DNA from 2 places in the Achromobacter sp. 1011811831 genome. Region 2 is predicted to be linked to the other one. Evidence: predicted binding sites of a transcription regulator. Region 2 holds the regulator's gene; the other holds the start of a gene.

Region 1 (7,502 bases), on a different contig from region 2:
TGGCCGGACCCATGTGCTGGGCGTGATCACGCCCATGTCGCGCCACTTCTGCGCCGCCTGCAACCGCGTGCGGCTGGGCGCGGACGGCACGCTCTACCTGTGCCTGGGCCAGGAAGACCAGGTCCCGCTGGGCCGCATGCTGCGCGCCGGCGCCAGCGACGCCGAGCTGCGCGGCGCGCTGTTGGCCGGCATCGCTGCCAAGCCGGAGCGGCACGACTTCAACGCCCGGCCCGAGCGCGTGCTGCGCTTCATGGCGCAGACGGGAGGCTGAGATGCGCGATATCGAACGCTTCATCGACGGGTTCCAGCGCTTCCAGTACCAGTACTACGAGGCCGCGCCGTCGCTCTACCGCAACCTGCGCGATGGCCAGCATCCCAGCACGCTGCTGATCGGCTGCTGCGATTCGCGGGTGGACCCGGCCATGCTGCTGGGCTGCGATCCCGGCGACATCTTCACCGTGCGCAACGTCGCCAACCTGGTGCCGCCGGCCGACCGCGACCAGGGCCATCACGGCGTGCTGGCCGCGATCCAGTTCGCGGTGGACCAGCTCAAGGTCGGCCGCATCATCGTGCTGGGCCACGCGCATTGCGGCGGCATCCGGGCGCTGATGGAGCGACCCGCCGGCACGGCCGGCGAGCCGGACTACCTGAACCGCTGGATGGATATCGCCGAGCCGGCCCGCCAGCGCGTGCTGAACCAGATGCCGGACGCCCCGGACGCCGACCGCCGGCGCGCCTGCGAACAGGCGTCCATCCTGATCTCGCTGCGCAACCTGGAGTCGCTGCCCTGCGTGCGGCGGGCGCTGGAGGCCGGCACGCTGACCCTGCATGGCTGGTATTTCGACCTGGTGGCGGGCGCTTTGCTGGCATACTCGCAGCGCGCGGACGGCTTCCTGCCCATCGTCTGCCCCCTGTTCACGGAGCTTGCATGACCCCAGTCTTCGGCATCGCCGGCCGTTCCGGCAGCGGCAAGACCACCCTGATCGAAGCCATGCTGCCGCTGCTGCGTGCGCGCGGGCTGGCGGTCAGCGTGATCAAGCACAGCCATCACGATTTCGAGATGGAGCCGCCCGGCAAGGACAGCGCGCGTTTTCGCCAGGCCGGCGCGCACGAGGTGATGGTGGCCTCGCCGTACCGCTACGCCATCGTGCACGAGCTGCGCGGCGGGCCCGAGCCCACGCTGGCGCAGCAGCTCGAACGGCTGGCGCCGGCCGACCTGGTGCTGGTGGAGGGCTTCAAGCAGGCCGCCATCCCGCGCCTCGAGGTCTACCGGCCGGCGCTGGGCAAGCCGGCGCTGCACGCCGAGGACGGCGGTTTCCTGGCCGTGGTCACGGACGCGGCGCCAGATACGACGCTGCCATGCCTGCCGCTGAACGAGCCGGACGCGGTGGCGGCGTTCATTTGCAGCACGCTGGGGCTGGCGCCGGGGAAAGCCTAGGTTTTTCCCCCGCCGGGGCAGGAACAGGGCCAACCTGTAACCGGCCGCCGAAGGACTACACTGGCGCCATGCCGGCCCGGCAAGCAAGACATTCATGACCCCTATCGATTCCAGAACCGACCCCGGCGGCCTGCCGTCACCCCGGCATCGCCTGTCCACGCGCATCATCGCCACCTCGCTGGCCGCGTTGGTGGTGGTGCTGTCCATGATCAGCTGGACGCTGTGGCTGTCCTGGCAGCTGGAAGGCGCGGGCGCGGCCATCAACGATACCGGCAGCCTGCGCATGCGCGCCAACCGCGTGGCGGTGGAGCTGATGCGGCCGCAGGAAGGCCGCAAGGTGCGCACCGATGAGCAGATCCTGCTCATGGACGAGACCATCGCGCGGCTGGCCAGGGGCAATCCGGCCAGGCCGCTGTTCATTCCCAACGATGCCGACATCCGCAAGCAGTGGAGCGAGGTGGCCGGCTACTGGCGCGAGATCATGAAGCCCTCGGCCATGCGCGCCCTGGGCAGGCCCGACGCCGCCTACTACCTGGAGACGCTGCCGGAGTTCGTGGCCAAGGCCGACACGCTGGTGCGCATGATCGAGCAGGACAACGCCGGCAAGACCACGATGCTGCGGCTGTCGCAGGGCGTGCTGGCGGCGATCGCCAGCGCCGGCACGCTGGCCATGATCTATCTGCTGTACCTGTGGATCATCTCGCCCGTGCTGCGCCTGCGCGACGGCCTGCAGCGCATGGCGGCGCGCGAGTTCAGCACCCGGCTGCCGGTGGAAAGCCGCGACGAGTTCGGCGTGCTGGCGCGCGGCTTCAACCGCATGGCCGACGAGCTGCAAGGGCTGTACACCGGCCTGGAGCAGCGGGTGGAGCAGAAGACGGCCCAGCTGGCGGCGCAGAACCGCGACATCGGCGCGCTCTACGACATGGCGGCCTTCCTCAACCAGCCCAACGAGATCGAGGCGCTGTGCGACGGTTTCCTGCGGCGCGTCATGCTGCAATTCGACGCCGAGGGCGGCAGCATCCGCGCGCTCGACCCGAACAATGAAAAGCTCAACCTGATGGTGTCGGTGGGCCTGTCGGAAGCGCTGGTGGAATCCGAACACTGCATGCGCGTGGACGACTGTTATTGCGGCGTCGCCACCCGCAAGGCCGGGGTGATCGTGATCCAGGACTTCCGCCACGCGCCGCCCAGCCTGGACCTGAACTGCCAGCGCGAGGGTTTTGCCAGCGTGGCGGTGTTCCGCATCGTGGCGCGCGACGAGGTGCTGGGCTCGTATTCGCTGCATTTCCGCAGCCAGCGCAAGCTCGCGCCTTCCGAATCGCAGCTGCTTGAAACGCTGGGACAGCATCTGGGCGTGGCGCTGGACAACCGTCGCCTGAGCGCCCAGGCGCGGCAGCTGGCGGTGGTGCAGGAGCGCGGCCTGGTGGCGCAGGGGCTGCACGACAGCCTGGCGCAGGGCCTGAATTTCCTGAACCTGCAATTGCAGATGCTGGACGGGGCGGTCAAGCGCGGCGACGCTGCCGAGGTCGAGGAAATCCTGCCGCTGCTGCGTACCGGCGTGGATGAAAGCTACCAGGACGTGCGCGAGCTGTTGACCAATTTCCGCAGCAAGCTGTCGCAGGGCGATCTATACGTGGCGATCGAGGACACCGTGGACCGCTTCCGCCGCCAGACCGGCATGGATACCGAGCTGGCCGTGGGCGAGCGCCAGGGCGCGCCGCTGGCGCCGGACCAGCAGCTGCAGGTGCTGTTCATCCTGCAGGAAGCGCTGTCCAACGTGCGCAAGCATTCCGAGGCCGCGCGCGTGCGCGTCGAGGTCGAGGACGGGCGCGATTTCGTGCTCAGCATCAGCGACGACGGGCAGGGCTATGACGCCGAGGAAGTGGCCGCGTGCGGCGAGGCGCATGTCGGCCTGCACATCATGCGCGAACGCGCGGCGCGCCTGCGCGCCGTCATAAAACTCGAATCGCGGCCCGGCCAGGGCACGCGAGTCCTCTTGACCCTGCCCGGCGCCGAACGCCAGGCCGCCTAAGGGGAGGGGTAGCCCACCCCCGAAGCGCTGCACGCCGGTGCTTTCCATAACTGAACGACGCAATACCATGTCCATCCGAATCCTTCTTGTCGACGACCACACGCTGTTCCGCTCGGGCCTGCGCCTGCTGTTGCAGCGCCAGTCCGATTTCGAGATCGTGGCCGAGGCCGGCGACGGCGTCGAGGGCCTGAAGCGGGCCAAGGAACTCAAGCCCGACGTGGTGCTGCTGGACCTGAACCTGCCGGGCCTGTCCGGCCTGGAAACGCTGCAACTGCTGGTGCAGGACCTGCCGTCCTGTGCGGTCATCATCCTGACCGTGTCGGAAGAGGCCGACGAGCTGGGGCAGGCGCTGCGCGACGGCGCGCGCGGCTATCTGGTCAAGAACATCGACGCCGAGGCGCTGACCAGCGCGATCCGCCGCGCGGCGGGCGGCGAGCCGGTCATCGCGCAGAGCATGACCGCCAAGCTGGTCGAGCAGTTCCGTGGCCAGGCCCAGGCTGGCGCGCAGCCGGCGGGGCAGGGCGAGCGCCACAGGCTGACCGCGCGCGAGACGCAGATCGTGCAGTACCTGGCGCGCGGCGCCAGCAACAAGGTCATCGCGCGCGAGCTGGACGTCAGCGAAAGCACGGTCAAGATCCATGTGCAGAATGTGCTGAAGAAGCTCAATCTCACCAGCCGCGTGCAGGTCGCCGTGTACGCGGTGGAACACGGGCTGCACGTCGAGGAATGAGCGCGCGGCGCGCGCGCGCGCCGACGGGCTGATCCGCCGCAAACGTCGGCCCGCCGCCGTTTGATCTGCGACAAGGCCGCGCCCGGCACCGGCCCCTAGACTGGCCGGCATGCAAACGCGAACCTCACCCATGGAACTGGTGGCTCCGGCCGGCAGCCTGGCCGCGCTCAAATCCGCTATCGAGGCGGGCGCGGACACGGTCTACCTGGGCCTCAAGAACGCCACCAATGCCCGCAACTTCGCCGGGCTGAACTTCACCGAAAACGACATCCGCGCCGGCGTCGAGCTGGCCCATGCGCGCGGGCGACAGGTCCTTTTCGCCATCAACACGTTCGTGCAGGCCGGGCGCGGCGAGGAATGGCGCGCGGCCGTGGACGCGGCCCATTCGCTGGGCGCGGACGCCGTGATCATGGCCGACGCGGGCCTGCTGGGCTATGCCAGCGACCGCTATCCCGACCTGCGGCTGCACCTGTCGGTGCAGGGCTCGGCCACGCACGCCGACGCCATTGAGCTGATGAAGGAGCAGTTCGGCATCAAGCGCGTGGTGCTGCCGCGTGTGCTGACGCTGGCCGAGATCGCCCGCATCTGCGGACAGGTCAGCGTCGAGGTCGAGGTGTTCGGCTTCGGCAGCCTGTGCGTGATGGCCGAGGGCCGCTGCCTGCTGTCGTCCTACGCCACCGGCGATTCCCCCAACAACAAGGGCGTCTGTTCGCCCGCGCACGCGGTGCGCTGGGTGGAGGAAAAGGGCCGCATGGACGCGCGCCTGAACGGCATCCTGATCGACCGCTACGAGCCGGGCGAGCCGGCCGCCTATCCGACGCTGTGCAAGGGCCGCTTCAAGGTCGATGGCGCCGACGATCACGCGCTGGAGGAACCCACCAGCCTGAACGCCATCGGCCTCTTGCCCCGGCTGGCCGAGATGGGCGTGTCCGCCGTCAAGATCGAAGGGCGGCAGCGCAGCCCGGCCTATGTGACGCAGGTGGTGTCCACGCTGCGCGCCGCGCTGGACAGCGCGCACGCCGACGCCGCGCGCTTCTCTCCGCGCCCCGAATGGAACGCCATGCTGGCGCGCCATGCCGAGGGCTCCCAAGTCACCCAAGGCGCATTCGAACGTCCATGGAAATGAACGCAACCCCGGCATTTGGCATCTCCGTCGGCCCCTTGCTGTATTACTGGCCGCGCCAGCAGACGCTGGACTTCTACGCCGACCTGGCCGATGGCCCGGCCGACATCATCTACGTGGGCGAGACGGTGTGCAGCCGCCGCCGCGAATTGCGCGCCGAGGACTGGCTGGACCTGGCGCGCGACCTGCGCGCCACCGGCAAGACCGTGGTGCTGTCGGGCCGCACCCTGATCGAGACCGGCTCCGAGGCCAGCGCGCTGCGCAAGCTGTGCGAACAGCAGGACTTCCTGATCGAGGCCGGCGAGGTCGGCGCGATGCGCCACCTGGCCGGCCGTCCCTTCGTGGCCGGGCCGCACATGAATGCCTATCACGGCGGCACGCTGGACTGGCTGGCCAGCCGAGGCGCGGTACGCTTCGTCGCGCCGCTGGAAATGGACAGCGCCACGCTGGCGCGCCTGCTGGCGGAAAAACCCGCCGCGCTGGAGTGCGAGGTCATGGTGTGGGGCCGCATGGCGCTGGCCTTCTCGGCGCGCTGCTTCACCGCCCGCCATTTCCGGCTGAAGAAGGACGACTGCGGCTTCCGCTGCATCGAGCATCCCGACGGCCTGGACCTGCGCACGCGCGAATCGCGCGACTTCCTGGCCATCAACGGTATCCAGGTGCAGTCGGCGGCCTGTCTGGACCTGCTGGACCAGGCGATGGAGCTGGCCGTGATGGGCGCGGGCGTGCTGCGCGTCAGCCCGCAATCGACCGGCACGCAGGCCGCCATCGCGGCGCTGGATGCCACGCGCCACGGCGCGCAGCGGGCCGAGGTCGCGCCGCCCGCCGGCATGGAGCGCTGCAACGGCTACTACTACGGCCACGCGGGCATCGATCTGTTGCGGGAGCCGGCATGAACCTGAGCCTGCCCGCGCCGCCCGCGCTGCTGGCCCGGCTGGGCCGCAAGCTGCCGGCGCCGCTCGTGTCGCTGCATTTCACCGCCGGGCTGGAGCTGGCGCGTCGCCTCAGATGGCTGGCGCCGCCGGCCGAGCTGGACGGCCGGCGCTTCGCCATCACCGTCGAGGACCTTGGCCTGCGCAGCTGCTTCGCCGTGCGCGGCGGCGCGTTCCGGCCCGTGTGGGACGGCGCGCCGGCCGAGCTGGAACTGGGCGCCAGGCTGGCCGACTTCCTGGCGCTGATGCGCGCGGACATGGACGCCGACACTTTGTTCTTCCAGCGCCGCCTGCGGATCTCCGGCGACACCGAGCTCGGCCTGATCGTGAAGAACTGGCTGGACGCCTCGCCGCGCCCGGCCTGGCTGGACAAGCTGGGCGCGCTGGGGAGGCCGCAAGCCTGAGCCTGGGACGGTCGGTTCGCATGACCGACAGTGGCGCGGGGGCTTGACGCGTCCGCGCCGCCAGTCGTGCTATATCCTCGGGCCGACACAGCAACGGAGCACAGCATGAAGATATTGATCGTGGGCGCCAGCAAGGGCCTGGGCCGCGCCCTGGCCGAAGGGCTGGGGCAGGATGCGGAAATGATCATCGGCGTGTCGCGCAAGACGCCCACGGACCTGACGGTGGCGCCGTCCTGCGCGCTGCGCTGGATCGAGGCCGACCTGTCCGACCCCGAGGCCGCCGCCGCGCGCATCGCCGAGCAGGCGCCGGCCGAGCTGGATGCCATTCTCTACAACGTCGGCGTGTGGGAAGACAAGGCCTTCACCGACGACTACGACTTCCTGGCCGATTCGCCGCAACAGATCGCGCGGCTGCTGGACATCAACATCACCGGCACGATCCTGCTGCTGCAACGGCTGATCCCGCGCCTGCTGGGGCGCGCCAAGCCGCAGCTGGTGCTGACCGGCTCGACCTCGGGACTGCCGCGCAGCGGCCGGCCCGAAGTGGCGTTCGGCGCGTCCAAGGCGGCGCTGTCGGGTATCGCCGACGCGCTGCGCGAGCGTTTCCGGGCGCAGCGGCTGGCGGTCACCTGCCTGCAGCTGGGCTACCTGAACACCGAGGACGGGCTGGCGGTGGCGCGCGATGAGGCCAGCCGGCGCGGCGAGGGCACGCTGGCGCCGGTGCACGATGTGGTGGCGATGGTGCGCGCGCTGCTCAGCCTGTCCGATGCCTCTTTCGTGCGGGAACTGGTGTTGCCGGCGATCCTCGACGAGCGCTTCTGAGGCCGGCCGTTCAGAGCCGTC
Region 2 (7,502 bases):
AGCTGGCGCTGCTGTCCGAGCAGGCCACCAGCGCGGCCTGGATCGCTGCCAACACATTGCGCGACGCCCACGCCCGCACGCTGCGGGAAGAACGGCCGCCCAGCCTGACGGGCCTCATCGGCCTGCTGCGCGACGAGGACACGCGGCGCGGCATGGCCGTGGCACTGCGGGCGCTGCAGACGCTGGGCCGGCAGATGAAGGCCCAGCGGCAGGACTACGCGGACGCATCGTAGGCCACGCTGGCGCATCGAGAACCCGCGCACGCGGGGGTGCCCCCACCTCGCCTGCGAGGCGCGTAAAAAAAACCCGGCGGCTCGGGCTTGAGCCGCCGGTTTTTTTTCGGCGCGCGGCAGGTTCCCGCCGCGCCCGGGTCCGGCCCGCTTACTGCAAGGTGCGGGTGAAGACGAACTTGCCGTCCTGCCAGTCCACCGGCACCACGTCGCGCGGACCGAACTGGCCTTCCAGGATCAGCCTGGCCACCGGGTTCTCGATCTGCTGCTGGATCGCGCGCTTGAGCGGCCGCGCGCCGAACACCGGATCGAAGCCCGAACGCGCCAGCTCGGCCAGCGCGGCCTCGGTCACTTCCAGCCGCATCTCCTGCCGTTCCAGGCGCTCGCCCAGGCGGCGCAGCTGGATGCGGGCGATGGACTCGATGTGCTGCGCTTCCAGGCCATGGAACACCACCACCTCGTCTATGCGGTTCAGGAACTCGGGCCGCAGCGTCTGCTTGAGCTCGTCCCACACCACTTCCTTGATCACCTCGTAGGGCTTGCCGGCCAGGCTCTGGATGTGATGCGAGCCCAGGTTCGAGGTCATCACGATGACGGTGTTGCGGAAGTCCACCGTACGACCCTGGCCGTCGGTCAGGCGACCGTCGTCCAGCACCTGCAGCAGCACGTTGAAGACGTCCGGATGGGCCTTTTCCACTTCGTCCAGCAGCACCACGCTATAGGGCTTGCGGCGCACGGCCTCGGTCAGGTAGCCGCCCTCTTCATAGCCCACGTAGCCCGGAGGCGCGCCGATCAGCCGCGCCACCGAGTGCTTTTCCATGAACTCGCTCATGTCGATGCGGATCATGTGCTCTTCGGAGTCGAACAGGAACTCGGCCAGCGCGCGCGTCAGCTCGGTCTTGCCCACGCCGGTGGGGCCCAGGAACAGGAACGAGCCGTAGGGCCGCGACGGGTCCGCCAGGCCGGCGCGCGAACGCCGGATGGCGTCGGACACCAGGCGCACGGCCTCGTCCTGGCCCACCACGCGCTTGTGCAGGTATTCCTCCATGTGCAGCAGCTTCTCGCGTTCGCCCTGCATCATCTTGGACACCGGGATGCCGGTGGCGCGCGACACGACCTCGGCGATTTCCTCGGCGCCGACGCGGGTGCGCAGCAGGCGCGGCCGGCCCTCGCCGCCCTCGGCCTCGTTGGCGGCCTCGGCCGCGCCGATCTCGGCGGCCTTCAGGCGCGCTTCCAGGTCGGGCAGCTTGCCGTACTGCAGCTCGGCCAGCTTGTCGAACTGGCCCTTGCGCTGCAGCTCGGCCATCTCGGCGCGCACGCCGTCGATCTCTTCCTTGATGGCCTGCGTGCCCTGTACGGCGGCCTTTTCAGCCTTCCAGATTTCCTCGAAGTCGTTGTACTCGCGTTGCAGCTTTTCGAGCTCGTCCTCGATCACGCCCAGGCGGCGCTTGGAGGCATCGTCGGTTTCCTTCTTGACGGCCTCGCGCTCGATCTTGAGCTGGATGATGCGGCGGTCGAGCTTGTCCATCACTTCCGGCTTGGAATCGATTTCCATGCGGATGCGCGCGCCGGCCTCGTCGATCAGGTCGATGGCCTTGTCGGGCAGGAAGCGGTCGGTGATGTAGCGGTGCGACAGCTCGGCCGCGGCCACGATGGCCGGATCGGTGATCTCGACGCCGTGGTGGATCTCGTAGCGCTCCTGCAGGCCGCGCAGGATGGCGATGGTGGATTCCACGTCGGGCTCGTCGACCAGCACCTTCTGGAAGCGGCGCTCCAGCGCGGCGTCCTTCTCGATGTACTTGCGGTATTCGTCCAGCGTGGTCGCGCCGATGCAATGCAGCTCGCCGCGCGCCAGCGCGGGCTTGAGCATGTTGCCGGCGTCCATCGCGCCCTCGGCCTTGCCGGCGCCGACCATGGTGTGCAGCTCGTCGATGAAGACGATGTTGCTGCCATCGTCCTGCGCCAGTTCCTTCAGCACGGCCTTCAGGCGCTCTTCGAATTCGCCGCGGAACTTGGCGCCGGCCAGCAGCGCGGCCAGGTCCAGCGACAGCACGCGCTTGCCGCGCAGCGTCTCGGGCACTTCGTCGTTGACGATGCGCTGCGCCAGGCCTTCGACGATGGCGGTCTTGCCGACGCCGGGTTCGCCGATCAGCACGGGGTTGTTCTTGGTGCGGCGCTGCAGGATCTGGATGGTGCGGCGGATCTCGTCGTCGCGGCCGATCACCGGATCGAGCTTGCCCTGGCGGGCGCGCTCGGTCAGGTCCATCGTGTACTTGGACAGGGCCTCGCGATTGGACTCGCCCTCGGCGGCGGACACCGACTCGCCGCCGCGCACGGCGTCGATGGCGGCTTCCAGCGCCTTCTTCTGCAGGCCGGCCTCTTGCAGGATGCGGCCGGCCGGGCCCTTGTCGTCGGCCAGCGCCAGCAGGAACAGCTCGCTGGCGATGTAGGTGTCGCCGCGGCGCGCGGCTTCCTTGTCGGTGCGCGTCAGCACGCCCTGCAGCTCGCGGCCGACCTGGACGTTGTCGTCGCCCTGCACCTGCGGCAGGGACTTGAGCGCCTGCTCGATGGCCGGCTGCAGCCGGTTCACGGCGACGCCGGCGCGCGCCAGCAGGCTGCCGGCCCCGCTGTCGGCATCGGACAGCAGCGCAGACAGCACATGTATGGGCTCTATGTAGGGATGATCGTTGCGGGCGGCCAGGCTCTGGGCGTCCGCCAATGCCTGTTGGAACTTGGTGGTAAGTTTGTCGAATCGCATAGTGGTCGTTTGGCTTGTTGAGGAGCCTGACCGATGCATCGCCGGCTGGCTCGATGACCTGAATATGTGGCCGGAGCAGGGAATTTCAAGACCCTGACGGCCTTGCGGACTCTATCGACGTGCGGCAACCTGAGGAATCATGAGCATATACGTTTTTGTCTACGGCACGCTACGCGCGGGCGAGATCAACGACCTGGAGCGCACCGCCTCCGACCGCGGCCTGCCGGCGGTACGGCGGGTCGGCGCGGCCAGCGTGCCGGGCCGGCTGGTCGACTTCGGCGCCTGGCCCGGCCTGATTCCCGTGGCTGACGGGCGTCGCGTCCTAGGAGATATCTATCAGGTCGAGCCGGCCCATATCCACTTGATGGACGAAATCGAGGACTACCATCCCGGCCGGCCCGGCTGCTTCCTGCGCCGCGACGTGCTGGCGCGCCTCGCACAGCCCGGCCCGGACGGCGCGGAGCTGTCCTGCCAGTACTACCCGATCGATCCCGCCTTGCGGGGCGCCGCCAGCGACATCGCGGCCGTCGACCAGGTCACGGACTGGATCCTTCACCGACGCGCCGGGAACGCTTGCGCGACGTTCATGTCCAAGGACGCCGCGCGCAGGTAAGACACCCGTAGTAACAACGGACTACAATAGCAATTGTCATCAAGCTTCCTGCCCGCACCGGCTACCCGCCGCTCGACGGGCGCTATAGAGGTCACTATGCAAAAACGGGTCCCCGTTGCCCCTGATGCCGCCCATTGCTCCACGTGTATGCTGGGACACGTGTGCGTGCCTGTGGGCATGGCAGCCGCCGAAGTAGAAAAGCTGGACGAACTGGTGAAGGAACGCGTGCGCCTTGAAAAGGGCAAGACGCTGTACTCGCTGGATCACCCCCTTGATGCGGTCTATGGCGTGCGCTTCGGCAGCCTGAAGACGCAGCTCGAAGACGCGACTGGCCAGATCCAGATCACCGGTTTCCATCTGCCCGGCGAGATCGTCGGCATGGACGGCATGCTCGACGGCAAGCACGTGTCGGCCGCCATCGCGCTGGAAGACTCCGAAGTCTGTGTCATTCGCCTGAATGAAGTCGACCGCGTCTCCGCCCACCTGCCCTCGCTGCAGCAGCAGTTCCGCCGTCTGATGAGCCGCGAGATCACGCGTTCGCACCAGATGCTGGCCTCGCTGGGCTCGATGCGTTCCGAACAGCGCCTGGCGGCGTTCCTGTTGAACCTGTCGCAGCGCTATGCCTCGCTGGGCTATTCGTCCACCGAGTTCGTGCTGCGCATGAGCCGCGAGGAAATCGGCAACTACCTGGGCCTGACGCTGGAAACGGTGAGCCGGCTGTTCTCGCGCTTCGCCCGCGACGGACTGATCCGCATCAACCAGCGCGAAGTCCGCATCCTCGACCAGCCTGCGCTCAAGCAGCTGCTGGGCCAAGAAAGCTGCTGAAGCCGCCCATGCGCCGCGCGCGCGCCTTCCTGCCGGCCGCCAGCCTGATGCTGGCGGCGTTGGCGGCCCCGCTCGCAGCCGCCGCGCAGACGCCCCTGCCCGATCCCTACGACTACGACGAAGCCGCGCCCGCGCCCAAGCCGGCCAAGCCGGCGCGCTGGCAGACCGTCGAGCTGGGCAAGCCGGGCCATCGCTACAAGATCCCGGTCTACGCCAACCGCCCGCTGGGCAAGGGCGAACTGGCCGACATCAAGCAGGTGGTGGTGGTGATCCACGGCGTCAAGCGCGACGCCGACCGCTATTACGAATACGTGGCCGACCTGCTGGAACGCAATCCGGAGCGCGCGCGCGACACGCTGGTGCTGGCGCCGCGTTTTTCCGGTTCCATCGATTCCGGCTTCGCCGGCATGGCCGCCTGGCGCAAGGCCAGCTGGGAAGAAGGCGAGGACAGCGTGCAGGCCGCCGGCCGGCCGGCGCCGGTCAGCTCGTTCCAGGTCCTGGACGACCTGCTGCGCAGCCTGGACGACCGCCAGCGCCTGCCCGCGCTGGCCGGCATCGTGCTGGCCGGCCATTCCGGCGGCGCGCAGCTGGTGCAGCGCTACGCCGTGCTGAACAACGTCGACGGCCCGCTGCGCCGCGACGGGCTGGCGCTGCGCTACGTGATCGCCAACCCCTCTTCCTACCTGTACCTGACCAACGAGCGGCCACGCCCGGACGGCAAGGGCTACGCGCCCTACGAGCGCGGCATCTGCCCCACCTACAACCAGTACAAGTACGGCACCGACAAGCTGCCCGCCTACGCCCGCGGCCAGGAGGAATCCCGGCTGTTCGTGCGCTACGCGGCGCGCGACGTCACCTACCTGCTGGGCGGCGCCGACAACAACCCCGAGCACCGCCTGCTGGACAAGACCTGCGGCGCCGAGGCCCAGGGCTCCACGCGGCTGGCGCGCGGCACCGCCTACCTGCAATACGAGTTCCTGCTCGCATCGCGCGGCAGCAAGCCGGTCACTCTGCACCGCGCCGGCTACGAAGTGCGCGGCGTGGGCCACGACGGCAAGAACATGTTCGGCTCGGAATGCGGCGCCCAGGTCCTGTTGGGCGAAGGCGCGCGCGGGACGGACAGGGCCGCGCCCTGCGAGCCGATCAAGCCGCGCGGCAAGTAGCGCCCGCCCGGCGTCGTCCAGGGCGCCCCCCAAAATGACAGCAAGCTGAATGCCGCCTCGGCGGCGCGTGCAATTTCGCGCGGCCGGGAGCAATATAGGGACATGCCGGCGGCGGCGCGCTTGCGGCCGCGCCGGCGTTTCCCATTCCGGCAAGCAGCAAGGACTGCCATGACGCACACGCATCTGGATGTCGCCGACGCGAAGCGCCGCATCAAGGCCATTTTCGTCGGTTCCATGGGCAACCTGGTCGAGTGGTACGACTTCTACGCCTACACCGCCTTCGCGCTGTACTTCGCCCCCGCCTTCTTCCCCTCGCACGATCCCGTCGTCCAGCAGCTCAACGCCGCCACGCTGTTCGCGGCCGGCTTCATCGTGCGACCGCTGGGCGGCTGGCTGTTCGGGCATATCGCCGACCGGCACGGCCGGCGGCTGTCGCTGATGGTGTCGGTGGGCATGATGTGCGTGGGCTCGCTGATCATCGCCCTCACGCCCACCTACGCCTCCATCGGCCTGGCGGCGCCGGCGCTGCTGGCGCTGGCGCGCGTGATCGAGGGGCTGAGCCTGGGCGGGGAATACGGCGCCAGCGCCACCTACCTGACCGAGATCGCCGACGCCGAGCACCGCGGCTTCTATTCCAGCTTCCAGTATGTGACGCTGATCGGCGGCCAGCTCAGCGCCATCCTGGTGCTGTTGCTGCTGCAGAACGTGTTCCTGACTCACCAGCAGCTGGTGGATTGGGGCTGGCGCATCCCCTTCGTGATCGGCGCGCTGCTTGCCATCGTGACCGCCTTCATGCGGCGCGACATGCCCGAGACCGACTCCTACAAGGCCGCCAGCAAGACCCAGCCGCGCACCAGCTCGCTGCGCGGCCTGCTGAAGTACCCGCGCGAGGTGGCCATCGTGGTGGGCCTGACGGCGGGCGGCACGGCGGCCTTCTACACCTTCACCACCTATATGCAGACCTTCGTCCGGCAGACGGCGGGCTTTTCCGACATCGTCACCACCTATGTGATCGCCGCCTCGCTGATCTTCGCGCTGATCCTGCAGCCGCTGTATGGCGCGCTGTCCGACCGCATCGGGCGCAAGCCCTTGCTGGTGTTCTTCGGCGTCGCGGGCGCGCTGCTGACCGTGCCCATCCTGTACACGCTGGCGCAGACGCGCTCGCCCTTCATCGCCTTCCTGCTGATCTGCGGCGCCTGGGTCTTCACGGCCGGCTACACCTCGATCAACGCCGTGGTGAAGGCCGAGCTGTTCCCGACCAACATCCGCGCCACCGGCGTGGCCGTGCCCTATGCGGTGACCGTGTCGATCTTCGGCGGCACGGCGCCCGCCATCGCCCTATGGTTCAAGCAGCAGGGGCATGAGCAATGGTTCTATTACTACCTGGCCGGCGTGATCTTCCTGTCGCTGCTGGTGTATGCGACCATGCGCGACACGCGCCGCGAATCGGCCATGCACCGACATGAATAGCGACAGCGGGCGCGAGCGGGCCTGACGCGGGCGGCCCGCCGCAATGGGCCCGCACGGGCCCTGCGCCACACGCCGGCATGCGCCGGTTAGCGCCGCGCTCCGGTCAGCGCCCTATCGGGCACGGGCGCCGGCGGCTCCAGCGGCGCCGCCTGCAAGGACTGGATCTCCAGCGCCGTGACGGCATGCGCCACGCAGGGCAGGATCCAGCCCTCTTCCTTCTCGTCGCGCGACAGGCCCGGCCATTCGATGCGGTAGCGGATCTCGCCCTCCAGCATCAGGCACATGCAGGCGCGGCAGGTGCCGTTGCGGCAGGAGCTGGGCAGCTTGATGCCGGCGGCCTGCGCGGCCAGCAGCAGCGACGTGTCCTCGTCGGCATCGAAGCGCAGGCCCGAGGGCTGGACCAGGACGGGATGCGAGGGCATGGCGGAAAGCGCGGGCTCAGC

Evidence for each region. Region 2 encodes FNR, which switches genes on or off when oxygen is low (the NO sensors DNR and NnrR bind a similar motif). Its sites were predicted from a motif close to TTGATNNNNATCAA; they were not measured.
Region 1: ubiU (ubiquinone anaerobic biosynthesis protein UbiU) is a predicted target of FNR. The motif match lies at 4,261-4,274, and genes of this name have one in related genera.

The regions. Positions count from the first base shown of each region.
Region 1 covers NZ_JCBANG010000037.1:41,864-49,365, forward strand. The annotation lists gene moaA (GTP 3',8-cyclase MoaA) at 1-271, shown strand, start outside; gene AC6LJ9_RS15735 (carbonic anhydrase) at 273-932, shown strand; gene mobB (molybdopterin-guanine dinucleotide biosynthesis protein B) at 929-1,438, shown strand; gene AC6LJ9_RS15745 (type IV pili methyl-accepting chemotaxis transducer N-terminal domain-containing protein) at 1,533-3,470, shown strand; gene AC6LJ9_RS15750 (response regulator) at 3,538-4,200, shown strand; gene ubiU (ubiquinone anaerobic biosynthesis protein UbiU) at 4,310-5,326, shown strand; gene AC6LJ9_RS15760 (U32 family peptidase) at 5,323-6,219, shown strand; gene ubiT (ubiquinone anaerobic biosynthesis accessory factor UbiT) at 6,216-6,659, shown strand; gene AC6LJ9_RS15770 (SDR family NAD(P)-dependent oxidoreductase) at 6,765-7,481, shown strand; gene AC6LJ9_RS15775 (ABC transporter permease subunit) at 7,492-7,502, opposite strand, start outside.
Region 2 covers NZ_JCBANG010000089.1:4,970-12,471, reverse strand. The annotation lists gene AC6LJ9_RS25275 (DUF1641 domain-containing protein) at 1-233, shown strand, start outside; gene clpB (ATP-dependent chaperone ClpB) at 382-2,988, opposite strand; gene AC6LJ9_RS25265 (gamma-glutamylcyclotransferase family protein) at 3,128-3,601, shown strand; gene fnr (fumarate/nitrate reduction transcriptional regulator Fnr) at 3,698-4,426, shown strand; gene AC6LJ9_RS25255 (hypothetical protein) at 4,435-5,589, shown strand; gene AC6LJ9_RS25250 (MFS transporter) at 5,758-7,059, shown strand; gene AC6LJ9_RS25245 (2Fe-2S iron-sulfur cluster-binding protein) at 7,146-7,481, opposite strand; gene AC6LJ9_RS25240 (NUDIX domain-containing protein) at 7,498-7,502, opposite strand, start outside.